One region of the Duganella hordei genome, then DNA from elsewhere that is predicted to be linked to it. Evidence: predicted binding sites of a transcription regulator. Region 1 holds the regulator's gene; each other region holds the start of a gene.
What was found. The regulator sigma-54, encoded in region 1, starts transcription at its own class of promoters, with help from an activator protein. The targets are predictions, from matches to a motif close to TGGCANGNAANCTGCTTT.
Positions count from the first base shown of each region.

Region 1 (10,450 bases):
AAGCTGACGCCGTTCAACGCGCTGCTGGAAAAGACCGGCCTCACCGCCGAGCAGGTAGGCTTCATCGGCGACGACGTGGTCGACCTGCCGATCTTGACGCGCGTCGGCTTCGCCGTCGCCGTGCCGAACGGCCGCGCCGAAGTGCTCGAGCGCGCGCACCACACCACCGTCGCCGCCGGCGGCCGCGGCGCCGTGCGCGAAGTGTGCGAACTGCTGCTGCACGCGCAGGGCAGCTACGAGCGCGTGATGGCGCAGTTCCTGGTTTGACGGGGATCAGTCATGCGTAAAAGAACAGCCCACCGCTGGCAGCTGACCGTCATCATGGTCGTCGGCGTGTTTGTCGCCGTCGGCAGCTTCTGGCTGGTGCAGGTGGTCAATCAGGCCGGCCAGGAAGCACAGGCCGACCAGCACCGCAACGAGCCGGACTACATCATCGACCGCTTCAGCCTCGTACGCATGAACAAGGCGGGCCAGCCGGCCTACATCATTTCCGGCGACAAGCTGACCCACCGTCCGGTCGACGACGCTTCCGACATCGACAAGCCTTACGTGCACAGCCTGGCGGGCAACCAGCCGCCGATGAATATCCATGCCGATACCGCGCATGTCGACCAGGGCAATACGCGGGTCCAGCTCAATGGTAATGTGGACGTCGTGCGCCCGGCCACGCCGCAAGCGCAGGCGATGCGCATGACGACCCCGGCGCTGACCGTCTTCCCGGACGAGGAAAGAATGGAAACCACGGCGCCGGTCGCGCTGGAAATGGGCAACGCGACGGCCAACGGCGTCGGCATGAAGGCCAACAACGCCACCCGCCAGGTGCAACTGGGCGGGCGCGGGCAACTGACCGTGCCGCCGCGCGGCCATTGAAAGAACCAATGATGAAGAATGGAATGATGATGAAAAAACTGATCCTGACGGCCGCGATGCTGCTGATGGCGGCTGGCGCGGCCCATGCGGAAAAAGCCGACGCCAACAAACCGACCAAGATCGATTACGACGATCTGCAGATCGACGACGTCAAGCAAATCAAGACGCTGATCGGCAACGTCGTGCTGACCCGCGGCACCTTGCTGATGAAGTCGCCGAAGGCGGTCGTGACGACCGATCCGGAAGGCTATAACTTTGTCGTGTTGACCAGCACCCCGGGCACGCTGGCCACCTTCCGCCAGAAGCGCGACGGTGCCGGCGACCAGTGGGTCGACGGCGAAGCCGAACGCATCGAGTACAGCGACAAGACCGACCTGGTCAAGCTATTTTCCAAGGCCAAGGTGCGCCGTCTCGAAGGCGGCCGCCTGAGCGACGAGGTCGACGGCGAATTCATTTCCTATGACAGCCGCAAGGAACAGTTCGCGGTCAAGAACACCGTCACCGGCGAGAGCAAGCCGGGCGCCGGCCGTGGCACGATGGTGATCCAGCCGGCGATCCGTCCGGCGGCGCCTGCAGCCTCGGCGCCTGCCGCCTCCGCCACCACGCCTACGCCGGGGAAATAAATGGAACCATCCTGCGGTAGCACCCTGATCGTCAAAGGCCTGCAAAAGACTTACGGCAAGCGCCAGGTCGTGCACGACGTTTCGCTGCAGGTCGAGTGCGGCGAAGTGGTTGGCCTGCTGGGCCCCAACGGCGCCGGCAAGACCACCTCGTTCTACATGATCGTCGGCCTGGTGCCGTCGGACGCCGGCACCATCGACATCAGCGGCACCGACATCTCCAGCCTGCCGATCCACCGCCGCGCGTCGCTGGGGCTGTCCTACCTGCCGCAGGAAGCGTCGGTGTTCCGCAAGCTGACCGTGGAAGAAAATATCCGCGCCGTCCTCGAAATCCAGAAAGTGGACGGCAAGCCTTTATCCAAGGCTGCAATTGATGAACGGCTCAATACCCTGCTGGCCGATTTGCAGATCGAAAAGCTGCGCGAAAACCAGGCGCTGTCGCTGTCGGGCGGCGAACGCCGCCGGGTCGAGATCGCGCGCGCGCTGGCCACCAATCCGCGCTTCGTGCTGCTCGACGAACCATTCGCCGGGGTCGACCCGATCGCCGTCATTGAGATCCAGCGCATCGTGCGCTTCCTCAAGGAACGCGGCATCGGCGTCCTCATTACCGATCACAATGTGCGCGAGACGCTGGGCATCTGCGACCGCGCGTATATCATCAACCAGGGCACGGTATTGGCTTCAGGCCGGCCAGACGACATCATCGCCAATGAGTCGGTGCGTCGCGTGTACCTGGGTGAACACTTCAGGATGTAGCCTTACCCCATGAAACAGTCATTGCAACTGCGCACGTCGCAGCACCTCGCGCTGACACCTCAGCTGCAGCAGTCGATCCGGCTGCTGCAGTTGTCCACGCTGGAGCTGCACCAGGAACTCGAACAGCTGCTGACCGATAACCCGCTGCTGGAGCGTCTCGACGACCCGCTGGACCGCTCGCTGCGGCTGCTGTCGGACGGCGCCATCAGCCAGCAGGCCCCGGTCGGCGACGCGCCGCCGGAAGGCCCGCCCAACGCGCAGGAAGCGCCGGCCGCCGACGCCGACAACTACGACGGCCCCGCCGCCGACACCGAAAGCACCAGCAGCGACGCCGACGTCGACTGGAGCGACGCCGGCCGCAGCAAGGCGCCCGACGACGAGGACGCGCGCCCGCAGCTCGAAGCCAACCACTGCACGCTGCGCGAGCACCTGATGGAACAGATGCGCGTGACGGTGCTGGAAATGCGCGACCGCGCGCTGGTCGAGCTGATCATCGACGCGCTCGACGAAAACGGCTACCTGGAGGAATCGCTGGAGGACATCCACGCCCGCCTGCCGGAGGAACTGGAACTGGACATCGACGAACTGCAGACCGCCTTGTCGCTGCTGCAGAGCTTTGATCCGATGGGCGTGGGCGCGCGCAACGCGTCCGAGTGCCTGGCGCTGCAAATCAAGCGCTTGCCGGGCGTGCCGATGGTGACGCGGCGCATGGCGCTGGCCATCGTTGAAAACCATCTGACGTGGTTTGCCCAGCGCGATTTCAACAAGCTGAAAAAAGCGCTGCTGTGCGACGACGAGGATTTGCGCGAGGCGCAAACCGTGATCCGCCAGTGCAATCCGCATCCCGGTTCGGCGTTCGCGTCGGACGTGTCCGACTACGTGGTGCCGGACGTCATCGTCAAGAAATCGCGCACCGGTTGGCAGGTCAGCCTGAACAACGACGTCATGCCGCGCCTGCGCGTCAACGCCATGTACGCCAACCTGCTCAAGCAGGGAAAAGGCGAGGGCGCGATGGGCGCGCAGCTGCAGGAAGCCAAGTGGCTGATCAAGAATATGCGCCAGCGTTTCGACACCATCCTGCGCGTCGCCCAGGCGATAGTAGAAAGACAAAAGAACTTTTTCTCGCACGGCGCGGTTGCCATGCGCCCCCTTGTGCTTCGCGAAATTGCTGATACACTGGGTTTACACGAGAGTACTATTTCTCGGGTAACAACTCAAAAATACATGCTGACCCCGCACGGCATGTTTGAGTTGAAATATTTCTTTGGTAGCCATGTCGCCACCGAAGCGGGAGGGGAAGCAAGTTCGACGGCGATACGCGCACTCATCGTGCAATTGACAGGAGCAGAAGACCCGAAAAATCCTTTATCCGACAGTAAGATTGCGGACATGCTGGGAGAACAAGGCATGGTGATTGCGCGACGAACTGTTGCCAAATATCGCGAAGCGTTGAAAATCCCGCCAGTCAGTCTCCGCAAGTCTTTGTAGTTACTTGGTTCCTGCGCGCCCGGTAGTAATGGGCCACGCACTAACCGTAAGAAGCGACATCATCTTTAGGAGTGTGTATGAATCTCACCATCAGTGGACATCATCTCGAAGTGACCTCGGCCATCCGTGAATACGTGCAGAACAAGCTCGAACGCGTCACACGCCACTTTGATCAAGTGATTGATATTGCTGTCATTCTGACTGTAGATAACCTTAAAGAGAAAGAGAAACGCCAGAAGGCTGAAATCAACCTGCGCATGTCGGGTAAAACCGTCTACGTGGAAAGCCTGTCCCAGGACCTGTACGCCGCCATCGATACGCTGATCGACAAGCTGGATCGGCAGGTCATGAAATACAAAGCCAAGGTCCAAGAGCACGGCCACGATGCGATCAAGCATCTCCCGGATAGCTACGAACCCGCTGCCGCCGCCCTATAACAACGGCCCCGGCACCACTCGACTAAGGGCGCATCGGCGCCCTTTTTTGAGGTAAGATAGTTAAACGTTTAACTTGATGAGCCCTCCCATGAAATCTCACCTGATTGCCAGCACGTCATTGCTTGGCCTGCTCGCCACCGGCGCGGCGCTGGCGTGCGAAGCGCCGCCGCCGGCCCGCATCGACATCGACGCCAACAGCTACTACTCGGACGCGCACCATTCCGTCATCGATCCGGTGCTACGGGCGCGCAACATCGCCAACACCAAGCCGATCGAAGACTTCCTGGCCGAGGTGGCGAAGGGCGCCACCGCCTACCAGCTCGACCCCAAGGCCAACGCGGCCGACGGCGCCTGCGCGCTGACCTGGCTGGCCAGCTGGGCCGGGCAGAAGGCCATGCTGGGCAAGCTGTCCAGCGAGCAGGCCTACTACGTGCGCAAGTGGACGCTGGGCGGCATGGCGCTCAGCTACGCGCGCCTGAAGCCGGCCGCCGGCGCCGCGCAGCAGCAGGCCATCGAAGGCTGGCTCAAGACGCTGGCCGACGCCACGATGGCCCACTCCGATGCGAAGAAGGGCGGCCGCAACAACCACTACTACTGGGAAGGCCTGGCCGTCACCGCGGTCGGCGGCGTGACGGGCGACCAGCGCTACCTGGGCTGGGGCCGCAAGGTGTTCGACCACGCGATGGGGCAGATGGCGGCCGACGGCTCGCTGCCGGCCGAGATGGAGCGCGCGGCCAAGGCGCTGCACTACCAGGTGTACGCCACCGTGCCGCTGGTGATGATCGCGTCGATCCTGGACCTGCATGATCCCAAGCTGGACCAGATCGTCAAGTTCACCGTTGCGGCGTCGGCAGATCCGTCGGGCATCGCCAAGGCCACCGGCTTCGAGCAGGAGCGCGTCGGCGTGCTCGACGTGACCACCATCTACGGCCGCCACGAAGGCAAGCCGCAGGAGGCGCCGGCAAAGAAGCAATGGCAGCCGCGCCTGGGCGGCGATCTCAATCTGCCCAATCCGCTCGAACATCTGGCGGCGCGGAAGTCGCAGTAGAATAGGGTTTTTCCTTCAGCCCTTTTTACTCATGAGCGAATACGTCCACACCAGCGTCGGCAACGGCACCGGCACCATCACGCTGGACCGGCCCAAGGCCCTGAACTCGCTGTCGCTGGCGATGGTGCGCGACATCACGCAGGCGCTGCTGGCATGGCGCGACGACAGCTCGGTGGCCGCCGTGGTCATCCGCAGCAGCAGCGAAAAGGCGTTCTGCGCCGGCGGCGACATCCGCTTCTTCTACGACGTCGGCCGTGGCTCGCCGCAGGGCGGCAGCGCGCTGCTGGAGGATTTCTTCAGCGAGGAATACGCGCTCAACCACCTGATTCATTTTTATCCCAAGCCCTACATCGCGCTGATGGACGGCGTGGTCATGGGCGGCGGCATGGGCGTCTCGCAGGGCGGCCCGGACTGCCGCGTGCGCATCGTCACCGAGCGCACCCGGATGGCGATGCCGGAAGTGAACATCGGCCTGTTCCCTGACGTGGGCGGCAGTTACTTCCTGCCGCGCGCGCCGGGCGAGCTGGGCTACTATCTCGGCCTGACCGGCGCGACGATAGGCGCCGCCGACGCGCTGTACGCCGGCCTGGCCGACCACTACGCGGCCGTGGCCGACATGGAGGTGCTGGAGGCGATCCTGGAGTCGACCGCAGGCGCGGAACTGCCGGAGGCGATCGCCGCCTTCGCCGCCCCCTACAGGCCGGCCGCGGGCAAGCTGGAGGCCGAGCGCGCCGCCATCGACCGCCACTTCGGCGCCGGCTCGGTGCCGGCCATCGTCGCCTCGCTCAAGACGGACGACAGCGCCTTCGCGCAGAAAACGCTGGAGATCATGGCCACCCGTTCGCCGCTGATGATGTGCGTCACGCACGAGTTGCTGAAGCGCGGCGTCGCTTCAAGCGTGGCCGACTGCCTGCGCATGGAACGCACGCTGGTGCGCCACAACTTCGAGGACGGCGAAGTGATCGAAGGCGTGCGCGCCCTCGTCATCGACAAGGACAACGCGCCGCAGTGGAAGCCGTCGTCGCTGCAAGAAGTAACCGAAGAGATGGTGCAGCGCTTCTTCCAGCCGGTGTGGCCGGATTACGCGCATCCGCTGCGCCACCTGGACTAGGCGCCGATGTCCGTCCAACTGGACCGTATCGACGTCCAGATACTGAACCTGCTGCAGGACGACGCGACGATACCGCTGCGCCGTCTTGCCGAGCTGGTACACGCCTCCGCCGCCACCTGCCAGCGCCGCATCGCCCAGCTGCGCGCCAGCGGCGTCCTGGTCAAGGATGTGGCGCTGGTCGACCGCGTGCGGGTCGGCCGTCCGCTGACGGCGTTTGTCACGGTGCAGCTGGAGCAGCAAAACACCGCGCTGCTGAAGATGTTCGAGTCGCTGATGCGCGAAGAGTCCGACGTCATGGCCTGCTACGAAGTGGCCGGCGAATTCGACTTCATGCTGGTGGTCACGGCGGCGTCGATGGAATCGTTCCAGGCGTTCACGCGGCGCGTTTTCACGTCGAACAACAATGTCAGCAACTACAAGAGCTTGCTGGCCATGAACTGCGCCAAGTTCGAGACCAAGGTGCCGCTGTGAAAATTGAATAATTCGTGCACCGCAAGGGGCAAGAATGCGATTTTGTCTCACGGCCGCTCGGTAAGATGTGCCTTCCATCTACACAGGAATGCCATCATGATCGACCACGTTTCCATCGGCACGCGCGAGCTCGCGCGCGCGACCGCCTTTTACACCGCCTGCTTCAACCCGCTGGGCTACAGCTTGCAGCACCAGGACGCCACGCAAGTGATCTACGGCGCCGACGGCGCGTGGAGTTTCTGCCTGTATCCGTCCAGCGGCGACGGCGTGCTGGCCGGCGACCGCGCGCACCTGGCGGTGTCCGCACCGAGCCGGCAGGCCGCGCGGGAATTCTTCCATGCCGCCATGAGCCTGGGCGCGATGGCGCTGCGCGAGCCGGGCCTGCGGCCCGACATCAACGACCGGTATTTCGGCACCATGATCAAGGACCCCGACGGCCACACCATCGAAGTGGTGCACTGGAGCCGATGATATTTTTGCTGGTCCTGGTTTGTTACTGCTCGCGGTGGCGCAGCACCACGCGCTCCGTGGCGTGGAAGTAGGCGGCCAGTTTTTCCGCCATGTAGACCGAGCGGTGCTGGCCGCCGGTGCAGCCCAGCGCCACCGTCAGGTAGCTGCGGTTGTCGGTCTTGAAGGACGGCAGCCACTTTTCCACGAAGGCGCGGATGTCGCTCATCATTTCCAACGCGCTCGGCTGCGCGTCGAGGAACTCGATCACCGGCGCGTCGCGTCCCGTCAGCGGGCGCAGCGTCAGGTCGTAATAGGGATTCGGCAGCGCCCGCACGTCGAACACGAAATCCGCGTCCATCGGCACGCCCAGCTTGAAGGCGAACGATTCGAAGAACAGCGTCAACGGCGCGCGTTCCGCCGCCACCAGGTCCTTGACCCAGGTGCGCAGCTTGTTGGCGCTCAGTTCCGACGTGTCGATCACGTGACCCAGCTGCTCGATATGCGACAGCCGCTCGCGCTCTTCCAGGATGCATTCGATCAGCGTGCGGCGCGCGGCGGGGTTCTGTCCCGGCCGCAGTTCGTGCGACAGCGGATGGCTACGCCGCGTTTCCGAAAACCGCGCCACCAGCGAGTGCGTGTTGGCGGTCAGGAACATGACCTTGACGTCGTGGCCTTCCTCGCGCAGCCGCTTGACGTCGGCCGGCAGCGAAGCCAGCGACTCGGCGCTGCGGGCGTCGACGGCCACGGCCAGCGCCTGCAGACCTTCCTCTGCCAGCGTGGTGACCAGGTGGGACAGCAGCGCGGGCGGCAGATTGTCGACGCAATAGTGTCCCGTGTCTTCCAGGACGTTGAGGGCGACGGATTTGCCGGAGCCCGAAATGCCGGTGATGAGTACGATGCGCATGCTCAGTCTCCGCTCATGGCTTGGCGTTGGTGGAGCGGGGAATTCGTGGAGCGCAGCTCCGCGCCTGCGGAACGGTTGCGCCATGCATGGCGCAACTCCTTAGCAACATTCAATCTTTGCTGCATTTCAATCTCCGCTCATTGCTTGGCGTTGCCGTTCCATGAATTCCTGCAGCGTGTCGATGCCGCGCAATTGCAGGATGGTATTGCGCACGGCGGCCTCCAGCAGCACCGCGATGTTGCGGCCGGCCGCCACCGGGATCACCACCTTGCGGATCGGCAGGCCCAGCACGTCCTCGGTCGGGAACTGGAACGGCAGGCGCTCCACTTCCTCGTCGGCCGCGCCGCGCCGCACCAGGTGCACGATCAGCTTCAGGCGCATCTTGCGGCGCACGGCGGTCTCGCCGAAGATGGCCTTGATGTCCAGCAGGCCCAGCCCGCGCACTTCCAGCAGGTTCTGCAGCAGGGCAGGGCAGCGTCCCTCGATCATGTTCGGCGCGATGCGCGAGAACTCCACCGCATCGTCGGCCACCAGGCCGTGCGAGCGCGAAATCAGCTCCAGGCCCAGCTCGCTCTTGCCGAGGCCGGAGTCGCCGGTGATCAGCACGCCCACGCCCAGCACGTCCATGAACACGCCGTGCATGATGATGCGTTGCGCCAGTTTCTTCGACAGGTAGACGCGCAGGAAGTCGATCACCTGTGCGGCCGGCAACGGCGTCGAGAACAGCGGGATGTTTTTTTCGTCGCAGATGGCGAGGATGTCGGGCGGCGTTTCCAGGCCCTGCGCGATGATCAGCGCCGGCGGGCCGCCGGCGATCAGCTCGCCGATGACGTGGGCGCGCGTCAGCGATTTCAAACGCTGGTAGTAATTGATTTCCTGGTGCCCGAAGACCTGGATGCGGCCCGGGTGGATGGTGTTCAGGTGGCCGACCTGGTCGGCGGCCGAAGCGACGTCGCCGGAGATCAGGCGTTCGCCGCCGGGGAAGCCGGCGAACCAGCCTAGCTGCAAACTTTCGCGATTGTCGTCGTAAAGCCTTTGTATCGTCAGCGGAGTTTGCAGCATGGGTGTCTTTAAGGAATAGGTTGGACTAGACCTTAGTTTAACCTATCTCACCCGGCTGCTTGCAGGCTGGGCATCCAGTTGATGATGCGCGAGTGTACCGACTTCGGTTCCGTGTCCGTGCTCAGCGCGGTGCGGAAGGCGTCGTCGGAGAACATTTCGGCGATTTCCGACAGGATCTCCAAGTGCTGCTGGGTGACGTGGTCGGGGATCAGCAGGAAGAACAGCAGGTTGACCGGCTTGCCGTCGGGCGACTCGAACGGAATCGGCTCGGCCAGGCGCACAAACGCCGCCAGCGGCGACTTCAGGCTCTTCATGCCCTTGATGCGGCCGTGCGGAACCGCCACCCCGTGGCCCAGCCCGGTCGAACCGAGGCGCTCGCGCGCGAACAGGTTGTCCGAGACGGTGGAGCGGGCGATGCCGCAGTTGTTTTCAAAAATCAGGCCGGCTTGCTCGAAAGCGCGCTTCTTGCTGGAAACTTCCAGGTCGAGCAAGACATTTTCAAGTGAGAGTATTTTGCTAAGGTTGTTCATAACACGACATAAAATGTTGCAACGCACAAAGGTGGCATGCGAGCAGAATTATAGGCTTGTTTCTGCGCCATGTAACATGAAATCGCTCGCGCCTGTCATTGCGTTTATGTCCGCCAGCCGACGCGCGGGCTGGACTTGAAATGCATCAAAGAAAGGAATCGCTATTTCTGAATAGAAATCTCGGAAAACGCCGGTTTTTTGCCAGGGTCTGGGGCAAATTTCCGATTTTTGCGCGTTTTCAGGCCGTTGTGGCCGTATGACGCAACTCTGCACGCCATATGCACATCATACGCCTGATTTTTCCGGTTTGATCGAAGAAAAAGAGGGCTTTATTGACGTGCGCCACGAAGATTGGGCGGTTTCTGTGCGGTGCTGAAGTTGCTGCGCCAGGGATTGATGTCGAGGCCGCCGCGGCGGGTGTAGCGGGCGTACACGGCCAGCTGCTGCGGCTGGCACTGGCGCAGGATGTCGGTGAAGATGCGCTCGACGCACTGCTCGTGGAATTCGTTGTGCTCGCGGAAGCCGATCAGGTATTTGAGCAGGCTTTCCTGGTCGATCTGCGGACCGGCGTAGTGGATCTGCACGCTGGCCCAGTCCGGCTGGCCGGTGACCAGGCAGTTCGATTTGAGCAGATGCGAGATCAGCTTTTCCTCGACCGGCTCTTCGTCGAGGGCGGCCTTGAGGAGGTCCGGCGTCGGGCTGT
Region 1 is NZ_BPWI01000026.1:2,159-12,608, reverse strand. It holds gene ABWW33_RS30820 (KdsC family phosphatase) at 1-267, shown strand, start outside; gene lptC (LPS export ABC transporter periplasmic protein LptC) at 280-870, shown strand; gene lptA (lipopolysaccharide transport periplasmic protein LptA) at 894-1,493, shown strand; gene lptB (LPS export ABC transporter ATP-binding protein) at 1,494-2,246, shown strand; gene ABWW33_RS30800 (RNA polymerase factor sigma-54) at 2,256-3,734, shown strand; gene hpf (ribosome hibernation-promoting factor, HPF/YfiA family) at 3,812-4,171, shown strand; gene ABWW33_RS30790 (alginate lyase family protein) at 4,260-5,219, shown strand; gene ABWW33_RS30785 (enoyl-CoA hydratase/isomerase family protein) at 5,251-6,330, shown strand; gene ABWW33_RS30780 (Lrp/AsnC family transcriptional regulator) at 6,337-6,801, shown strand; gene ABWW33_RS30775 (VOC family protein) at 6,898-7,272, shown strand; gene rapZ (RNase adapter RapZ) at 7,295-8,155, opposite strand; gene hprK (HPr(Ser) kinase/phosphatase) at 8,282-9,217, opposite strand; gene ABWW33_RS30760 (PTS sugar transporter subunit IIA) at 9,265-9,747, opposite strand; gene queF (NADPH-dependent 7-cyano-7-deazaguanine reductase QueF) at 10,077-10,450, opposite strand, start outside.

Region 2 (10,450 bases), on a different contig from region 1:
AAGGTAATCGATCAACGCAGAATCTTCCCGAACAGTTTTTGTCCCATCGCCATAAGAAACTCGCGCTGCCTGGACAATGCGGGCATCACCTCCCATGTAATCAACTAGGCGAACGAAACCCTTGTTTAGTACTTTCAGCTCCTTGTCGAGCAAGGTATCCGCCTCAATTACCGTAATACGCGCCATTACATTCCCCCCAATCCATTTAATAATTATTCAATATGTTGGAAAAGACCGCCTTCGCTAGTAACGGAGGTACAGCGTTACCAACCTGCTGTTGTTGAAATCCAATGGAGCCTGCAAATCGAAACCAATCAGGAAAAGATTGCAGTCTGGCAGCTTCGCGAACAGAAAGTCCCCGATCAATATGGGGATGTATAAGCATATTTTTCCGGAAATTACCGATTACGACTGACGGCTCATTTGCTTTAAGCCGACGATAAATACCAGTATGACAACGTGTCACATCGGCATAATTTTCCATGAGTTCGATTGGAATATTCTCCCAATTACCACCCTGCGGAATATGCTTATATCTAGATATAATATTGGGTGCATTATTGGTAACTATATTATTAAAACACCTTTTTAGATTGCCGCGCATTTGTACCGCATATGCACTTCTGGCAACTCCAGAGTATTCCTTTTCATCAGGCGCATCGCCATTCTCAAGTAAAGGGAGATCATCTATCGCCTGAGAGACGGTAATCGGCTTCATGGACGTAACGGTAGGCCTATCCACTTCAATGCCATCTAAAGAACCAATGATAAAGAGCCGATTTCGCTTCTGGGGAACCCCGTAATCAGCTGAATTAAGTACGAAATGACTGGTTCGATACCCAGATTTTTTAAATCCCGACAAAACCTCATCGAGAAAAAAACCATTCTCTGTCTCAATCAACCCTTTTACATTTTCGAATACAATCCAATCCGGTCTAACGCTGCGCACCAATCTCAGATATTCTCGAAAAAGCCAGTTATTCTTATTGTCAGAATTTCTATTTTTTTGGTTGGATGTCGAAAATCCTTGGCACGGCGGCCCACCAAACATAATTAAAGGATGAGTTCTATCAATATCATTAAATTCTTTGCGAGTAATTTTTCGTACATCGCGCTCTATAATTTTGACATCAGGGTGATTTAATCTAAAAGTTTCTGCCGCAAATTTGTCTATTTCTACTGCGGCGCGTACTTTAATATCACACATTGAGGCGCCAATTGACATCCCCCCGGCACCACAAAACAGATCGATTGCTTGCATTTAATTCCCGTGCGCTATTTTTCTTTCAGCCAAATCAAGCGAATGTCTACGCTGAAAGCTGGAATTTTTATTAGACAGCTTGGCACCCCGCCCTCATATTCGAGAGCAATGGGTACGCCTTAGCCTATCTCTTGTAGAACTGGCAGTGCAGACACAACTTTCCACTGTACTTCGAAAGGATACCAGTTTGAAGTGTGCTGTGTGCGACGCGATATGAATTTGGCCGATGATTTGCTCAGAAACACCTATGAGGAGCACCGTCCAACGCCTGCCTGATGATTGCTGTCGACCGGACTTGAGTAGCCCGGCGAATGATACAAACACCACTGCGTTGAACGGCAGATGCCGGACGGCAACCCCTGAAAACCGACAATAGGTCGCACGACTTCGGTGCATGTGAGACTCGAAAACGTCTCGATGGCAGCGCCTCGCATGGGTACACCCACTGAGCCACGGACAGCAAAATTTATTCGAGGTCCCGGATAGCCTCAGCCAAGGCGGAAATGACGGCTTCCTGATGCTGTGGCAGCGGGCGTAGGCTGTTACTTATGATGTCCTGCTTGACCGTGCTCAGAAGGCCATTGAGATCACAACCAGCCTTACGGGCCGCATACAGCACTGCTGTGAGTGCGTGTGAGTATTTACCTGCGTTGTCTAAGTCCATGTTGATCCCCACTGTAGTCGAAAATTACAAGATTAGCACCTTGAGCAGCTACGCCGAAAGAATTCTTAGGGAAGAAAGAATGAGATGCAGCAAGCGGTCATTTGCAAACTACGTGAGCACGTCGGAATGAAATGAAAGCCCGCGCCGATGAATGCAAGCTCATTTGCAAATAGCGTGAGCATGATCGCTCGATCATGTGCAGTCATTGCGAGCCGAAATCGGCGACTAATGCGAGCACTGCCATTTTCAGACGCGAGCCGTTACGGCTAGCTGGAAGAACTGCACTACCTACTGTTTGCTTTAGTGCCACCTCGTTTTTGAAGTGCATCGGCCAGAATTTCCAAGACCATCCCTGGAACACTAACACTTCGACGTTGAAGCAGCGTAGCAGCCGCCGAGAGGTTGAGCAGATCCTCATACATTTCCCTAGGGACGCGTATCATGACTGGCTTTTTTTCGGTAGCGTCTAGGCTCTTCATATTGACTCAAGGGGTTGAGAAGGGTGGGAGGCAAAATGGGTCTTTGATGCCGTGGCCTATTTTGCACGAAAAACTGACGATGCAGTAATGAAAAATGCATCGTCAGAGGCAAACGAGACAGAAGTCTTGCGCTCACTTGGGGTAGTTATAAAAAATGCCCGAAAGGACAAAGGCTTGTCGCAAGAGGAATTCGCGCATCTTTGCCGAATCGATAGAAGTCACATGGGCAGAATCGAGCGAGGTGAACGGAATTTGGCAATTTTGAATTTCGTCAGAATCTGCCGAGCGCTGGATGTCACCCCATCGGAAGTTTTTGCACGAGCAGGACAGTAGCCTGCTGCCCTTTCAAATTTGTGGCAGCTATGGCCAACGTCGACAATCGCAACTTTGCTTCTTTGCTTCTCCAATACTATGTAATCACGCTAGTTATACAGGGCTCAACAGAGCCAAGAACTTGGTCCAGGTAGAAACCCGCCGTCATTGTGACTGTCCATCTCTTAAAAAAATTATGGACTGCCAAAAAAACTCGTAAGTCCTTGAGCTAAAAGGAAATAAGTATGTCCATTAGGCGACATACTTGACAGTACAGGCGGCTACAAGATCGAGCTGATCGAACGCAGCTTCGACGGCCAGGGCGCCGGCCTTTAATCAGATGCGGCTTTGACCAGGCCTGGCTTGAGCAGGTCGGCGATGCCGATGCGCTCGGCGAACCGCACGCGCACCCGCTCGGCCACTTCGGTCACCGCCGTGGCGCCGTCGTCGATGAAGTCGGTGATCGAGCGGAACGGACGCTTGCCGTGCGGCAGGCCGACGATGCGGGCGATGTCGCCCGCCACCGCCGCCGGGTCGGCTTCCGGCGGCATCAGCTCGGTCAGCCGCGCGCCGACCTGGTCCATCAAGCCGTCGTAACGGGCATACGCCGCGCTGGTCGCCGCGTCGGCCGGCTTGCCGGCGTTGGCGAAGTGGTCGGTGCCGGCGGTGAAGGCGCCCGGCACCACGATCGAGGTTTCGATATTGAAGCGTGACAGCTCGTAGGCCATCGTCACGGCGATCGAATCCATCGCGGCCTTGGCCGCGGCGTACGGCCCCAGGAACGGCGGAAAGCCGCCGCGCGCCGTCGTGCTGCTGACCCACAGCACCAGCCCCTGCTGCTGGCCCCGCATCACCGGCAGTACCGCCTTGTTGACGCGCTGCGTGCCGAGGAAGTTGGTGTCGAACACGCGGCCGATTTCTTCCGGCGTGAACGCTTCCGTCGGGCCGATCACCAGGTGGCCGGCGTTGTGGACCACCGCGTCCAGCCGGCCGCGCTCGGCGACGATGGTGGCCACAGCCGCATCGGCGGACGCCTGCGACAGCACATCGAGTTCGACGGCGCGCACGTCGGCGCCGTGGGCGAAGGCCCAGTCGCGCAGTTCGCGCACCTTGGCGGCGTTGCGGCCGGCGATGTCGCGCATCGACGCGTAGACCGAGTGGCCGGCCAGCGCCAGCGCCTTCACCGACAGATGGCCAATGCCGGTGCCCGCACCGGTAACGAGGACGATGGATTTGTTCATAATGTTCTCCTGGATGCGTACGGGTTAAACCAGGCCGCCGTTGGCGCGCAGCGTCTGGCCGTTGATCCAGCCGCCATCCTGGCCGGCCAGGAAGGACACGGCGGCGGCGATGTCTTCCGGCTGGCCCAGGCGTTCCAGCGGCGCCATTTTCGACATGCGCTCTATCGTTTCCGGGGTTTTACCGTCCAGGAACAGCGCGGTGGCGGTCGGCCCCGGCGCGACGGCGTTGACCGAGATGTTCTTGCCGCGCAGCTCCTTGGCCAGGATGTTGGTCATGACCTCGATCGCCCCTTTGGTGGCGGCGTAGATCGCGTAGCCGGGCAGCGCCAGGCCGATCATGCTGGTGGAGAAATTGATGATGCGGCCGCCGTGTTGCAGCTTGGCGGCAGCTGCACGCATCGTGTTGAAACTGCCTTTGACGTTGACCGAGAACAGGCGGTCGAAGGTCTGGTCGTCGGTGTCGGCCAAGTGCGGCAGCGCCGGCGGCATGATGCCGGCGTTGTTGACCAGCACATCGACGCGGCCCAGTTGCGCGATGGCCGCGTCGAACATGGCGCGCACGGCGGCCGGGTCGGCGACGTCGGCCTGGATGGCGATGGCGGTGCCGCCTGCGCCGGCGATGGCGCCGACCACCTTGTCGGCTTCGGCGGCATTGCCGGCGTAGTTGACGACGACCGCGTAGCCGTCTCTGGCCAGGCGTTGGGCGATGGCGGCGCCGATGCCGCGGGAGGCGCCGGTAACGATGGCAACTTGTTTCATGTTAGTACTCCTTCAATGAGAGGTTGGTGTGAAAGAAGTATCACCCACCATCAAACATGAATAAACCCATGAAAATTGCTTTAAGTATGCAATTTTCAATAACAATCGCGCCCGCGCGGCACACGCCCGTCAGCCCCCTGCCTTGCCCCGGCGTGCTACATTACGTCGGCAAATCCCCGATACTCGGGGCGATCTGGAGCACAATTTGATGAATTCCCCCTTGGCGCCGGCCACGCCACAATGGCGCTACAACGTGGTGCACGAAACCCGGTACAGCTATCAAAACATGGTGACGCTGTCGCAACAGCTGCTGCACCTGACTCCGCGCGACCTGCCGTTCCAGAAGACTGAAACCCATCATTTGCTGATCGACCCGGCGCCGGACGACAGCGCCGACAGCCAGGATTATTTCGGCAACAACATCCGCCGCCTGACGATCACGACCCCGCACAAAATGCTGCTGGTGCGCGCCGAATCGACCGTGGCGCTGGGGCCGCGCCCCGATCCGGCGGGCATACGCGGTTCCCTGCCCTGGGAATCCCTGCGCGACCTGCTGAAACAATCGCGCCAGGCCGACATGCTCGACGCCGGCCGCTATCTGTACGAGTCGCCGCACGTGCGCTGGACCGCCGCGCTGCGCGACTACGCCCAGCCCAGCTTCACGCCGGGCCGGCCGCTGCTGGACGCCGCGATGGAACTGACCGAGCGCATCTTCGACGACTTTGAATTCGACGGCGGCGCCACCGATATCTCCACGCCGCTGGAACAGGTGCTGGCCGGGCGCCGCGGCGTATGCCAGGATTTCGCGCAACTGATGATAGGCGGCCTGCGCAGCCTCGGTTTGCCCGCGCGCTATGTCAGCGGCTATCTGCAGACCCATCCGCCCGAGGGGCAGCCGCGCCTGATCGGCGCCGACGCCTCGCACGCCTGGGTGTCGGTGTTTTGCCCGGAGCTGGGCTGGGTCGATTTCGATCCGACCAACCGCTGCCTGGTGCAGCGCGAACACATCACCATCGGCTGGGGCCGCGATTTCAGCGACGTCACGCCGATGCGCGGCGTGGTGCTGGGCGGCGGCGCCCAGGAGTTGCAGGTCAATGTCACCGTCACGCCGCTGACGCCGGCGCAGCCGCCAGCGCAGCCGCCAGCGCAGCCGCAGCCCGCCGCCCAGCCGCCGGGCCAGATGCAGACGCCGGTCCCGCTGCCCGGACAGCCCGTCTAGTCCGCCTGGTTCGGCCGGCCCCGGCGCAGTGCGCAGCGCACCGGGCTGGGGCATCGCGACGATGGCGCCGTGCGCCGGCGCGGTGCGGCGGCGGCCCGGAACCCCGCCCCGCCGCCTTTCCACCTTGTGCCAATGGCATGCTTTCTGCTTAGTGCTGTGATATCCGCGCTCCGGGCACCTCCCGCGCCGCCGTGTCTCCACACCAGAGAAAGAAGCTCACCGTATGGCTATCCGTGTCGCGTTGCACCACAAAACCAGCTACAGCTACGACCGCCTGGTTGCGCTTTCGCCCCACGAAGTCCGCTTGCGCCCGGCCCCCCATGCGCGCACGCCCATCCTGTCGTATTCGCTGACGGTCGCGCCGGAGCAGCACTTCATCAACTGGCAGCAGGACCCCTACGGCAATTACATCGGCCGCTTTGTGTTCCCGGAAAAGGCCGACCGGCTGGAATTCACCGTCGACCTGGTGGCCGACATGACGGTGATTAATCCCTTCGACTTCTTCGTTGAAAAATACGCCGAGCAATTCCCCTTCGCCTATCCGGAACAGCTGCGCGCCGAACTCGGCCCGTATCTGCAGAGCGAGCCGCCCGGCGCGCTGCAGACCGCCTGGGTCGAGGCCGCCCGCGCCGACCTGCTGAAGGAAAAGATGGGCACCAACGACTTCCTGGTGGCCATCAACCAGCGGCTGCAGGGCGATATCGGCTACCTGCTGCGCATGGAACCGGGCGTGCAGACGCCCGAGCAGACGCTGGAAAAACGTTCGGGCTCGTGCCGCGACAGCGGCTGGCTGCTGGTGCAGATCCTGCGCGAGATGGGGCTGGCCGCGCGTTTCGTGTCCGGCTACCTGATCCAGCTGCGCGCCGACCAGCAGGCGCTCGACGGCCCCAGCGGCACCAGCGTCGACTTCACCGACCTGCACGCCTGGGCCGAGGTGTATGTGCCGGGCGCGGGCTGGATCGGGCTCGACCCGACCTCGGGCATGCTGGCCAGCGAAGGCCACATCCCGCTGGCCTGCACCGCGCAGCCATCGTCGGCGGCGCCGGTCACCGGCTTCACCGACAAGGCCGAGGTCACCTTCCATCACGAGATGACGATCACCCGCATCCACGAAGACCCGCGCGTGACCAAGCCGTATTCGGAGGACGACTGGCGCAAGATCGACCAGCTCGGCCAGCAGGTGGACGCCGACCTCAAGCAGCAGGACGTGCGCCTGACGCAGGGCGGCGAGCCGACCTTCGTGTCGATCGACGACATGGACGGCGCGCAGTGGAACACCGAGGCGCACGGCGCCGACAAGCGCAGGCTGGCCGGCGAGCTGATGCATCGTCTGAAGAACCATTTCGCGCCGGGCGGCATGCTGCACTACGGCCAGGGCAAATGGTATCCGGGCGAACCGCTGCCGCGCTGGGCGCTGAACATCTACTGGCGCGTCGACGGCCAGCCGATGTGGCTGGACGCCACCCTGTTCTCCGACGAAAACGTCGACGACGGCTACGGCCCCGACGAGGCCGAGCGCTTTTGCGCGGCGCTGGCGCGGGCGCTGCGCCTGCCGGCCGGCAGCGCGATTCCCGCCTACGAGGACGTGGCGCAGCAGGCGCAGCGCGAGCAGGGCATGCCGGTCAACCTGGATCCGCTGAAGGCCGACCTGGACTCGGCCGACGAGCGGCGCCGCCTGGCGCGCCTGCTGCAGACGGGACTGGGCGCGGTGGTCGGCTATGTGCTGCCGCTGAAGGCCGGGGAGCCGGCCGCCGGCGCGATCGGCATCGGCGGCACCGTCTGGCGCACCTCGCCCTGGCCGCTGCGGCGCGAACACCTGTACCTGATCGACGGCGATTCGCCGATGGGCTTGCGGCTGCCGCTGAACACGCTGCCGTGGGTGATGCCGGAAGACGAGGAGCCGCAGTTCGAGGTCGATCCCTTCGCCCCGCGCGAACCGCTGGCGGTGCCCAAGCGCGACCGCCGGCCGGTGCTGGGCCTCGGCACCGGGAACGGCAGCGGCAAAAACGCCGGCGCGGCGCCGGTCACGCCGGCGCCGCGCGACGTCATCCACACGGCGCTGTGCGTGCAGGTGCGCGCGGGCCGGCTGCATGTCTTCATGCCGCCGATGCAACGCATCGAGGACTACCTGGCGCTGGTGGCCGCCGTCGAGAACACCGCCGCGCTGCTCAAGCTCAAGCTGTGGATGGAAGGCTATCCGCCGCCGCGCGATCCGCGCATCAAGCTGCTCAGCGTGACGCCCGATCCCGGCGTCATCGAGGTCAACATCCATCCGGCCGCCAGCTGGAAGGAGCTGGTCTACAACATGTCGACCCTGTACGAGGAGGCGCGCCTGACCCGCCTCGGCACCGAGAAATTCATGGTCGACGGCCGCCACACCGGCACCGGCGGCGGCAACCACGCGACCCTGGGCGGCGCCACGGCGGAGGACAGCCCGATGCTGCGCCGCCCCGACCTGCTGAAAAGCCTGATCACCTACTGGCAAAACCACCCGTCGCTGTCGTATCTGTTTTCCGGCACCTTCATCGGCCCGACCAGCCAGGCGCCGCGCGTTGACGAGGCGCGCGACGACAACCTGTACGAGCTGGCGATCGCCTTCCAGCAGATGGACCAGCAACTGCCCACCATGCATCCGGGCGACCGGCCATGGATGGTCGACCGCCTGCTGCGCAACCTGCTGGTCGACCTGACCGGCAATACTCACCGCTCGGAATTTTCGATCGACAAGCTGTATTCACCGGACGGCCCCACCGGCCGCCTCGGCCTGGTCGAGTTCCGCGCCTTCGAGATGCCGCCGCACGAGCGTATGAGCCTGCTGCAGATGCTGTTGTTGCGGGCGCTGGTGGCGCGCTTCTGGCGCCAGCCCTACCAGGCCAAGCTGGTGCACTGGGGCACGGCGCTGCACGACCGCTGGATGCTGCCGCATTTCGTGGCCCAGGATATCCGCGGCGTCGCCCGCGATTTGCGCGACGCCGGCTATGCCTTCGAGGATCACTGGTTCGATCCCTTCATCGAATTCCGTTTCCCGCGTTTCGGCACCGTGGTGTACGAGGGCGTCGAAATGGAATTGCGCCAGGCCATAGAACCGTGGCACGTGCTGGGCGAGGAAATGAGCGGCGGCGGCACCGCGCGCTATGTCGATTCGTCGGTCGAGCGGATGCAGCTGCTGGTGCGCGGCCTGACCGACGGCCGCCATGTGGTGTCCTGCAACGGCCGCATGCTGCCGCTGCATCCGACCGGCGTGCCGGGCGAGTATGTGGCGGGCGTGCGCTTCCGCGCGTGGAGCCCGTGGTCGGCGCTGCATCCGACGATACGGGTGCAGGCGCCGCTGACGTTCGACCTGATCGACACCTGGAGCAACCGCGCCATCGGCGGCTGCACCTACCACGTGGTGCATCCGGGCGGCCGCGCCGAGAGCGGTTCGCCGGTCAACGCCAACGCCGCCGAGGCGCGCCGTTTCGCCCGCTTCTGGGCGCACGGCCATACGCCGGGGCCGATGACGGTGTACAAGGAGGCGCTGAACCCCAGCTTCCCGATGACCCTGGATTTGCGCTGGCAACCGACGTAGGCGTGCGCCCGCTATCGGACGCCGGAAGCCATATGGCAGAATGGGCACCATGTTAGATCAATTACTCGCGGGCTATCCCGCCGCCGCCGGCACCTACGACGAAATGCTCGACGCCAGCGGGCAGCCGCGCCCGCACTGGCGCGCGCTGCTCGGCGGGCTGAGGGGCGAAGCGCCGGCCGTGATGCGCGAGCGCATCGCGGCGGTGGCGCGCCAGGTGCGCGAGAACGGCGTCACCTACAACGTCTACACCGACGCCAAGGGCGTGCAGCGCCCGTGGGACTTGAACGTGCTGCCGCTGATCCTGCCGCACGAGGAATGGGCCGAGATCGAGGCCGCCGTGGCGCAGCGCGCCACCTTGCTCAACCGCATACTGCTCGACGTCTACGGCGAGCAGCGCCTGCTGGCCGAGGGCTTGCTGCCGCCGGCCCTGATCCACGGCCACGCCGGCTTCCTGCGGCCCTGCCAGGGCATACGCCACCAGGGCGACATCGCCCTGCACTTCTATGCGCTGGACCTGGCGCGCGCGCCCAACGGCCGCTGGTGGGTGGTCGGCGACCGCACGCAGGCGCCGTCGGGCGCCGGCTACGCGCTGGAAAACCGCTCGGTGATTTCGCGCATCTTTCCCGACCTGCAGCGCGACCTCAAGGTGCGCAGCCTGGGCGGCTTTTTCGACACCATGCGCGCCAGCCTGGCGACCTGGGGCCGCAACTGCGCCGCCAACGGCGGCGGCCCGCCGCTGCGCGCCGGCGAACCGCCGCTGATGGTGCTGCTCACGCCAGGCCCCTACAACGAAACCTATTACGAGCACGCCTACCTGGCGCGCTACCTGGGCTTGCCGCTGGTCGAGGGCGGCGACCTGACGGTGCGCAACAACATGGTGTGGATGAAGACCCTGTCCGGCATGCAGCGCGTGCACGTGATCGTGCGCCGCGTCGACGACGACTTTT
Region 2 is NZ_BPWI01000003.1:502,656-513,105, forward strand. It holds gene thyX (FAD-dependent thymidylate synthase) at 1-186, opposite strand, end outside; gene ABWW33_RS10395 (DNA cytosine methyltransferase) at 206-1,261, opposite strand; gene ABWW33_RS10400 (hypothetical protein) at 1,728-1,925, opposite strand; gene ABWW33_RS10405 (helix-turn-helix domain-containing protein) at 2,492-2,737, shown strand; gene ABWW33_RS10410 (SDR family NAD(P)-dependent oxidoreductase) at 3,049-3,957, opposite strand; gene ABWW33_RS10415 (SDR family oxidoreductase) at 3,982-4,716, opposite strand; gene ABWW33_RS10420 (transglutaminase family protein) at 4,925-5,935, shown strand; gene ABWW33_RS10425 (transglutaminase family protein) at 6,159-9,503, shown strand; gene ABWW33_RS10430 (circularly permuted type 2 ATP-grasp protein) at 9,553-10,450, shown strand, end outside.
Region 2: a site for sigma-54 is predicted at 4,781-4,798, ahead of ABWW33_RS10420 (transglutaminase family protein). Genes of this name have one in related genera too.

Region 3 (10,450 bases), on a different contig from region 1:
AGGGTACCGCCGGCCGCCTGCCTTGGGACGTGCGCCTCGACATGGACGTGATCTACAAGCCTCAGCAACTGAAAGGCTTCGCGTTCAAGTTCGATGTGTTCAACGTGTTCAACAAGCAGACCGTGCAGCAGATCGACCAGACCTACAACACCGCGTCGGGCGACATCTCGCCGACCTACGGTACGCCAGGTGCGTTCGTCGGCTACACCTCGCCGCGCAGCATGAAGTTCACGGTGGAGTACAACCACCGTTTCTAAGATCCTGACGTAGCCTGTAACTTTTATTTCCCAGCCCGTAACGCGCAAGCGGTACGGGTTTTTTTTTATGGGGCGATAATAGTGTTCGGAAGCGAACAGCAACAACGTTCGTTTGCGGACATCCGGTGTCGCGCAGGCGCTGATTCTTGGCCGTTCCGGCGCCTGCGACCTTGTGGCATGGATGTTGCAATCACGGGGTATTCCCCCAACGGACAAGGCATACATGAAGCTTGCAGATTTTCGCATCGGCTGGCGCACGCTGGCCCAGGAACCGGCCTATACGCTGGCGGTGGTGTTCGGCCTGGGCGTCGGCCTGGCGGCGAGCCTGCTGCTGCTTGGGTTCGTGCGCTACTCGCTGTCGTACAACGCCCACTTTATGGATGTCGACCGGCTCTACGTCGTCAAGCAGCATTTCAACGTCGATCCCGGTTCTCCGCTGCAGGAGGTGGCGCCGATGTTCCTGCGCGAGGCCGCGCTGAAGATACCGGGCGTCGCCGACGCCACCGTCTACATTCCCGCGCGCGAGGAAATCAAGCCGCTGACGGTGCGCATCGGCCGCGCCATGTCGACCGTGCGCGGCCTGACGGTGCTGCCGGGCTTCCCCGCCATGCTCGGCTTGCGCGCGGCGCAGGGCGACCTGGCGGCGGCGCTGGACCGGCCCGACCTGTTCGTGATTACCGAAGCGGGCGCGCTGCGCCTGTTCGGCACCCGCGATGCGCTGGGTCGTACCATGCAGGCCGAAGGCAAGACCGTGCAGGTGGGCGCCATCGTGCCCACGCCGCCGGGGAATACGACGATACCGTTCGAAATGCTATTCGGCGTCAACTCGGTCACGCAGGATCCCGCGATCAAGCACGAGATGCTGACCGGCGAGCATGGCTGGATGTCCAAGATGCTGGTGCGGTTGCGGCCGGGCGCCGATGTTCCCGCCATCGTCGAGCGCCTGCAGCAGGTGGTGGACAATGCGCCGAGCATGAACCAGTTCCCGCCGGAGGTGCGTGAGCGGCTGGGCAAGCGAAAGGCGCTGGAACTGGCCATGTCGCCGCTGCGCGACGCCTATTTCGACTATCGGATGCAGACCAGCTTTGTCTCGCTGCCGGGCGATCGCGCCAATCCCGTCGTCATCGCCGGCGTGGCGGCGATGGCGGTGTTGATCCTTATGCTGGCCGCGATCAACTACGTCAACCTGAGCACGGTGCGCGTGCTGCGGCGCCAGCGCGAGGTGGCGATGCGCAAGGTGCTGGGCGCCGGCGTGCCGCAGATCATGCTGCAATTCCTGCTCGAATCGCTGCTGGTGGCGATGGCGGCGACCGCGCTTGGCCTGCTGCTGGCGTGGCTGGCGCTGCCCGTCTTTGCGCAACTGGTCGACCGCCGGCTCGACAACCTGTTCTCGGCGCAGAACATCGCGGCCGCGCTCGGCATCGGCGCGTTGCTGGGATGCGCAACGGCGGTCTATCCCGCCTGGATCGCGATGCGGGTGCATCCGGTCCAGGTGCTGGCCGGGCGGCCGGATACGGAATCCCGTGGCAGCATGCAATGGCGCCGGGCACTGACGGTGCTGCAGGTGGCCGCGGCGATGGGCTTTGCCAGCGTCACCGTCGCCGTCGCGTGGCAGACCGATTATGCGATGCACGCCTCGCCCGGCTTCGATCCGTCGGCGATGGTGATCGTCGACCTGCCGGAGCATGTGCGGGACAGCGCGCAGGCACGGCGTTTTTATTCCGCGCTGAAGGCGCAGCCCAGTGTGGCGGGCGTGGCGATCTCGGAGGATCCGGTCGGCCGGCTCGACTGGTCCTGGACGCGCGCGTTGAAGCGCCCCGGCGGCCCGGCGGCGGAAATGGAGATGAAATCGGTCAGCGCTAACTTCTTCGAACTGTACGGCATCGCGCCGCTGGCGGGGCGCTTGTTCCAGTCCGGCGTGGACCAGGACGACGACAAGGTCCCTGTGGTGCTGAACGCCGTCGCCGTGCGTCAGCTGGGTTACGCCAATGCCGAGGAAGCGATAGGCCAGACCGTGCTGTTCACCGGCTTCGACAACAAGGAGATCGCCAAGCGCGTCGTCGGCATCGCGCCGGAGCTGCGCTTCCATACGCTGCGCGACCCGCCGCGCGCGACCGCCTATGAGCTCTGGACAGCGGGGACGGTGTTGAACGTGCGCGCATCCGGCGCGCCGGCCGACGTCGAGCGTGCGGCGCAGTCGCTGTGGCCCACCTATTTCCCGGATGCGATACCGAAGATTTTCCGCGCCGCCGATCCGCTGGCCGTTCACTACGCGGAGGATGCGCGCATGGCCAAGCTGCTGGCGGTGGCGACCGGCATCGCGCTGGCGATCGCCGCTTTCGGCACCTATGTATTGGCGGCCAATACCGTGCAGCGGCGCGCCAGGGAGATCGTGCTGCGCAAGCTGCACGGCGCCGGCCGCGCCGACATTGGCCTGCTGGTGGTGCGGGAGATCGGCGCGCTGACCCTGGCCGCCGCCGTCATCGGCCTGCCGCCGGCGGCGATCGCGATCAACCGCTACCTGTCCAACTACGTCGAGCATGCGCCGATAGGCTATTGGACGCTGTTGTTGGCGTTGTCGCTGACGCTGGTCGTGGCATTCGCCGCCATCACCCGCCACACTTGGGCGGCCATGCGCATGGCGCCCGCCGAGGCGCTGCGAACCTGACCCCGGATTTTTACTTTACAGGCTGGCGAGGGATTTGAACTGGGCGGCGCGGCGGCGGGAGACTTCGACTTCGAGGTGGTCGCGTACCAGCAGGTCGAGGCCGCCGGCGTCGTTCGGCGTGACCTGGTCGATGTAGTCCAGGTTGACGATATGGCGGCGGCTGGCGCGGAAGAAGCGCTGCGGGTCGAGCCGCTCTTCCAGCTGGTTCAGCGACCGCAGCATCAGCGGCTTGTGCTGGTCGAAATACACGCGCGTGTAGTTGCCGTCCGATTCGAACAGGCGCACGTCCTGCAGGCCGACGAACCAGCAACGCTCGCCGTCCTTGATGAACAGTTTTTTTGCCGCCGTCGGCGCCACGGCGGCCACGCCGGCTTCCGCGTAGGCCAGCGCTCGCCGGTGGCGCATCGCGCATCGCGCCAACGCGGCGGCCATGCGCGCGGCCTGGATCGGCTTTTGCAGATAGTCCAGCGCGTTGACTTCGAACGCCTGCAACGCGTACTGGTCGAAGGCGGTGGTGAAGATCACTTCCGGCGCATCCTCCAGCGCCGCCAGCATGTCGAAGCCGCTGCCGCCGGGCATCTGCACGTCGAGGAAAATCAGGTCGGGCTTGAGCGCGGCGATCTGCTGCACGCCGTCGGCCGCGTTGACGGCCTCGCCGACGATTTCCACTTCGGGATGTGCCGCCAGCAGGCGTCGCAGTTCAGCGCGTGCCAGGCGCTCGTCGTCGATCAGCAAAGCGCGCATCAGGCGGCCTCCGGTAAAGTCAGCGTGGCGCGTACCCAGCCACTGTTTTCTGTCAGGTCCAGGTTGGCGCTGGAGCCCAGCGCCAGCGCCAGCCGCTTGCGTGTGTTGACCAGGCCTACCTTGGTCGAATTGGCGAAAGGCAGGATCGCGCCGAGGTTGGCGATTTCGATGTGGATCATGCCGTCGTCCATGCGCTGCGCGCGGATGCGGATCTCGCTGCCGGTCGGGCTGGTCTCGACGCCGTACTTGACGGCGTTTTCCACCAGCGTCTGCAAGGCCATCGGCGGGATGCGCACGTGCTCCAGCCCCATGCCGATTTCCACGCTGACCCGCATGCGTTCCTCGAAGCGGATTTTTTCAATCGCCAGGTAGGCCTGCACGGCTTCGATTTCGGCGGCCAGCGGCACGGTATCGTTCTGGCCGGACTGCAGCGCGTAGCGCATCACGCTGGCCAGTTGGTCGATCATTTGCGCGGCGGCGTTCTGGTCTTCATAAATCAGCGCGCGCACGCTGTTCATGCTGTTGAAAAAAAAATGCGGATTGACCTGCGCCTGCAGGGCGCGCAGCTCGGCGTCCTTGGCGGCGATTTCCAGCCGCAACGCCTCCTGCTCGAAACGGTTGGCGCGGCGCAGCGACAGCACGGCCATGTAGAAGATATTCCACACCAGATAAACTCCCCACCAGAACATCAACGCGCCCGGCAGCCAGGCCACGCCGTGTACTTCGCCGAACGGCTTGATCACCAGGTAGCCGACCGTCTGCACGCCGGTGTGGATGGTGCCGAGCACCAGGATCGCCACCAGCATCACCTTCCAGTTGATGCGGATGCCGTTGCGGACCTGGGCCTTGAGCAGGCGGTGCCACAGGTCCGAGATGACCAGCCCCGCCGCCACGCCCCAGAAGGAGATGGCCACCATGCGGCCGGTGTGACTGTCGCCGGGCGTCATGGTCATCAACAGCAGGGGCAGGAAGTTCCAGCCTGCCAGCTGGAACACCCAGTACCAGTTCAGGCGGGCGAGCCAAGGGCGGTCGTTGGTCATGATGGGCTTATTTCAAAAAGTTATCGATACGATCATACATCCAAGTTGGATCGTCGTACATGATGAAGTGACGGGCGTTGTCCGCCAGCTCCACCTTGACGCCGGCCAGCTGCTGGTACTGCGCCTTGTACATCTGCTCGAACATCGGCTTGGTGCCGTAGTCCTTGTAGGCGATCCAGCTGCCCAGCACCAGCGTCGGCGCCTTGATGCGGCTGATGTCCTGGCGCATATCATCGCTCATCATTTCGGTCATGGCGTTGATGACGGTAGGGCGGTCGGACAGCTTGCCCCAGCCCAGCGCGCGGTCGATGTCTTCCTGCTTGCTGATCATGCTGGCCAGCGTTTTCTGCTGGCCGGCGCGGTAGGCTTCAACGTCCTGCGCTTCCATGCGGGCACGCATGCCGGCGGCCATTTCCTTCATCTGCGCAGCGGTGATGCTGGGCATCTGGACGGCGGCCAGCGCCGGCAAGGTGTCGACGATGACCAGGCGGCCGACCTGGTCGGGATGGTCCGCCGCCAGCTTCATGCCGATGAAGCCGCCGAGGCTGTGGCCGATGACGACGGGATGATCCAGCTTGTTGGCGGCGATGTAGTCGCTGATCTGCTGCTCGACGGCCGGCAGCAGCGGGCCTGCGACGGCGGGCACGCCGGCGAAGCCGGCGACCGTCAGCACGTGGCACTGGTTCTTGGCGCCGCAATAGTGCGCGACCGTGCCATTCCACACTTCGCCGGCGGAGGCCAGGCCGGGAATCAGGATGATGGGCGCGCCCTTGCCGCTGACGTCGACTTTGAAGGCCGGATGGGCCGTGGTGGCGGCCGCGGCCGGCGCGGCGGCATAGGCCAGCGTCAGGCTGGCGGCGATGGTGGCGATGCTTTTGATGAGCGTGCGTGGCATGGTGATCTCCGTTAGCGTGGGTAAGTGAAGCCATGCTAACGGTCGGCCGGCGCGCCGGCGACGGCTACTTGATGAGCGGTTTTTTTACCGTGATGAGCGGCAGGGCGAACCACAGCGTCAGCAGCAAGGCCAGCGCCAGCACGCAGGCGGCGGCGCTGATCGCCACCGAGGTGCTGACCAGGTAGACCACGACGAACATGTCGAGCGCCAGCCCGAACGCCAGCGGGACGAGCGCGGCGCTGATCATGCGGGACGAGAGCTTGACGATGGCTTCCGACACGCGGTGCGGCGCGACGATGCGGTGCCATGCGGCGGGCGACATGATCAGTGCGATAGAGATCACCACCATGGCCAGCGCGAACAGGTGCGTGGCCTGCACGGCGGCGGGCAGCTCGTCGAAGCGCTGGTTGAACACGGCGATGGTCTGGAAGCCGAACAGCGCCTGTATGCCGGGCAGCACCATGCGCGCTTCCTCGATGATGTTGCGCAGTTGTTCTTTCAGCGAGTTGGGTTCGGGTGGCGGCATGGGCCGATTCTAGCGCCGGCCGCCGGTCGCCGGCGCACGCTTATTTTCCAGCCTCGGCGCGCAGCTTGCGCCACAGCGTGGTGCGGCTGATGCCGAGGTAGTCCGCCGCCGCGTCGCGCCGGCCGCCGAAGCGGGCCAGCACGTCGGTGACGCTGGCGGCGCCCGCGCGCTCGGCCGTCGCCACCGGTCCGGCGGGGATGGGGTGCGAGGAAGACATGGCGGCCTGTCCTGCGCCTTGGCCTGCCAGTTCCGGCGCCACGCCGAGCACGAAGGCCGGCGTCAGCGCCTGCAGCGGCTCCGCGGCCAGGAACAGCGCCAGGCGCTCGGTCAGGTTGCGCAGTTCGCGCACGTTGCCGGGCCAATCGTAGCGCTGCAGCAGCGGAGCGCAGGCCATCATCTCCGCGTGCAGGTTCGGATGCGGCCGCGCGCCCAGCGAGGCCAGCGCGTTCTTCAGCGACCACTCGGCCAGCGTCATCACATCTTGCGGCCGCGCGCGCAGCGGCGGCAGCGACAGCCGCAGCACGGCCAGCCGGTAGAACAAGTCGGCGCGGAAGCGGCCCTCGCGCACGCGCTGCTCCAGGTCGCAGTGGGTGGCGCTGATGATGCGCACGTTGACGGCGATAGGCCGCGTGCCGCCGACGCGCACCACCTCGCGCTCTTCCAGCACGCGCAGCAGGCGCGTTTGCAGCGTCAGCGGCATCTCGCCGATCTCGTCGAGGAACAGGGTGCCGCGGTTGGCCGCTTCAAACAGCCCTGCATGGCCGCCGCGGCGCGCGCCGGTGAACGCGCCTTCCTCGTGTCCGAACAGCTCCGATTCCAGCAGCGATTCCGCGATCGCGCCGCAATTGACGGCCACGAACGGCCGGTTCTGTCCCAGCGTGCGCGGGCTTTCGCGATGGATGGCTTGCGCCACCAGTTCCTTGCCGCTGCCGGTTTCGCCTTGTATCAGCACGGTCGCCGGAGATTTCGCGTACAGCACCACGGCCTGCCGCAGCGTTTCCATCGCATCGGAATCGCCGCGCAGGTCGTTGATGCCATGCTTGGCGCGCAGCGTGTCCGCCACCACCGCGCCGCGCGCGCGGCTGCGGTTCGACTCCAGCTGCGTCAGGCGCGCCATTTCCAGCGCGTCGTCGAAGGCGTGGCGGATCGAGGCGGCGGAGTAGACGAACACGCCGGTCAGTCCCGCTTCCTCGGCCAGGTCGGTAATCAGGCCGGCGCCGACGATGGCCTTGATGCCGGCGGCCTTCAGGTCGTGGATCTGCGCGCGCGCATCCTCTTCGGTGGCGTAGGTGCGCTGCGCCACGTCGAAACCGAAGGTACCGGAAAACTCGGCCAGCTCCGGCAGCTTTTCCTGATAGGTGACGATGCCGATGCGGTCCGACACGCGCCGGGCCCGCGCCAGCGCCTGCATCACGTCGAAGCCGCTGAACTTGGCGATCACCACCGGCACCGACAGCCGGCCCTTCAGATAGGCGGCGTTGGAACCGGCGGCGATGACCGCGTCGCAGCGCTCGGTGGCCATGCGTTCGCGGATATGGCGCGCCGCTTCGTCGAAGCCGAGGTTGATCGGTTCGATGGTCGCCAGGTCGTCGTATTCCAGCGTGATGTCGCGGAACAGGTCGTACAGGCGCGAGACGGAAACCGTCCAGATCACCGGTTTGTCGTTGGCGTCGAAGGGCAGGGGTGTGGAATGGCGCATGTTTCAATTGTAGCGCATTCGTTTCGATGTTTCATGTTGAAACATTTTTGAAACATTGATTTGACGTAAGTGGTTGATTTATAAGGGCTGATGCTCTGGCACGCCCTTTGCACTAGTAAGCACAACTTCACCGCAACATTGAAAGGTCACAACATGAGTTCATACTCCGCAGGCGCCGCGTTCCGCAAAGCCGTTCAAGAGGAATCCCCGTTGCAGGTGGTCGGCGCGATCAACGCCAACCATGCCTTGCTGGCCAAGCGCGCCGGCTTCAAGGCCATCTACCTGTCGGGCGGCGGCGTCGCGGCCGGCTCGCTGGGCCTGCCAGACCTGGGCATCTCCAACCTGGACGACGTGCTGACCGACGTGCGCCGCATCACCGACGTGTGCGACCTGCCGCTGCTGGTCGACGTCGATACCGGTTTCGGCGCCTCCGCCTTCAACGTGGCGCGCACCGTCAAGTCGATGATCAAGTTCGGCGCCGCCGCCATGCACATCGAAGACCAGGTCGGCGCCAAGCGCTGCGGCCACCGTCCGGGCAAGGAGATCGTCACCAAGCAGGAGATGGTCGACCGCATCAGCGCCGCCGTCGATGCGCGCACCGACGACCAGTTCGTCATCATGGCCCGCACCGACGCGCTGGCCGTCGAAGGCCTGGACGCAGCGATCGAACGCGCCGTCGCCTGCGTTGAAGCGGGCGCCGACATGATCTTCCCGGAAGCGATGATCAGCCTGGACATGTACAAGAAATTCGCCGCCGCCGTCAAGGTGCCGGTGCTGGCCAACATCACCGAATTCGGCTCGACGCCGCTGTTCACCGTGGACGAGTTGCGCAGCGCCGATGTCGGCCTGGTGCTGTATCCGCTGTCGGCCTTCCGCGCGATGAACAAGGCCGCGGAAAACGTCTACGGCGCGATCCGCCGCGACGGCACGCAGCAGAACGTCGTCGACACCATGCAGACCCGTGCCGAACTGTATGAACGCATCAACTACCACAGCTTCGAGCAGAAGCTGGATGCCCTGTTCGCTGCACAGAAAAAATAATTGAAATCGAGGAGACCCTGAAATGACCGAAGCCACCTTCAAACCAAAAAAATCCGTTGCCTTGTCGGGCGTCACCGCCGGTAACACGGCACTGTGCTCCGTCGGCAAGACCGGCAACGACCTGCACTATCGCGGCTACGACATCCTCGACGTCGCCAGCACCTGCGAGTTTGAAGAAATCGCCTACCTGCTAGTGCATGGCAAACTGCCGACCGCCGCCGAACTGAAAGGCTACAAGACCAAGCTGAAATCGCTGCGCGGCCTGCCGCAGTCGCTGAAGGCCGCGCTGGAGGCGCTGCCCGCATCGGCCCACCCGATGGACGTGATGCGCACCGGCGTGTCGGTACTCGGCTGCACGCTGCCGGAGAAGGATGACCACAACGTGCCGGGCGCGCGCGACATCGCCGACCGCCTGATGGCGTCGTTCGGCTCGATGTTGCTGTACTGGTACCACTTCAGCCACAACGGCAAGCGCATCGACGTCGAAACCGACGACGACTCCATCGGCGGCCATTTCCTGCACCTTCTGCACGGCGAGAAGCCATCCGACAGCTGGGTCCAGGCGATGCACACCTCGCTGATCCTGTACGCGGAACACGAGTTCAATGCCTCCACCTTCACCAGCCGCGTCATCGCCGGCACGGGTTCGGACATCCACTCCGCCATCACCGGCGCGATCGGCGCGCTGCGCGGCCCCAAGCACGGTGGTGCCAACGAATTCGCCTTCGAGATCCAGAAGCGCTACGAAAACGCCGACGAAGCCGAAGCGGACATCCGCAACCGCGTCGCCAACAAGGAAGTCGTGATCGGCTTCGGCCACCCGGTGTACACCATCTCCGACCCGCGCAACGTGGTGATCAAGGAAGTGGCGCGCAAGCTGTCGCAGGAAGCCGGCTCGATGAAGATGTTCGACATCGCCGAGCGCCTGGAAACCGTGATGTGGGACATCAAGAAGATGTTCCCGAACCTGGACTGGTTCTCGGCCGTGTCGTACCACATGATGGGCGTGCCGACCGCCATGTTCACGCCGCTGTTCGTCATCTCGCGCACGTCCGGCTGGGCCGCGCACATCATCGAGCAGCGCATTGACAACAAGATCATTCGTCCAAGCGCGAACTACGTCGGTCCCGAGGACCTGAAGTTCGTTCCGATCAAGGACCGTCAATAATGAATACCCAATTCCGTAAATCCCTGCCCGGCACCAAGCTGGATTACTTCGACGCGCGCGCCGCCGTCGATGCGATCCAGCCTGGCGCCTGGGCCAAGCTGCCGTACACCTCGCGCGTGCTGGCGGAAAACCTGGTGCGCCGCTGCGATCCGGCGACGCTCAACGCCTCGCTGTCGCAACTGATCGAGCGCAAGCGCGACCTGGACTTCCCATGGTTCCCCGCGCGCGTGGTGTGTCACGACATCCTCGGCCAGACCGCGCTGGTCGACCTGGCCGGCCTGCGCGACGCGATCGCGCTGCAAGGCGGCGATCCGGCGCTGGTCAATCCCGTGGTGCCGACGCAGCTGGTGGTCGACCATTCGCTGGCCGTCGAATGCGGCGGCTTCGATCCGGATGCCTTCGACAAGAACCG
Region 3 is NZ_BPWI01000014.1:117,022-127,471, forward strand. It holds gene ABWW33_RS25585 (TonB-dependent receptor) at 1-257, shown strand, start outside; gene ABWW33_RS25590 (FtsX-like permease family protein) at 481-2,925, shown strand; gene ABWW33_RS25595 (LytR/AlgR family response regulator transcription factor) at 2,941-3,669, opposite strand; gene ABWW33_RS25600 (sensor histidine kinase) at 3,669-4,709, opposite strand; gene ABWW33_RS25605 (alpha/beta fold hydrolase) at 4,717-5,604, opposite strand; gene ABWW33_RS25610 (DUF6328 family protein) at 5,669-6,130, opposite strand; gene prpR (propionate catabolism operon regulatory protein PrpR) at 6,171-7,829, opposite strand; gene prpB (methylisocitrate lyase) at 7,983-8,870, shown strand; gene prpC (bifunctional 2-methylcitrate synthase/citrate synthase) at 8,893-10,038, shown strand; gene acnD (Fe/S-dependent 2-methylisocitrate dehydratase AcnD) at 10,038-10,450, shown strand, end outside.
Region 3: a site for sigma-54 is predicted at 7,926-7,943, ahead of prpB (methylisocitrate lyase). Genes of this name have one in related genera too.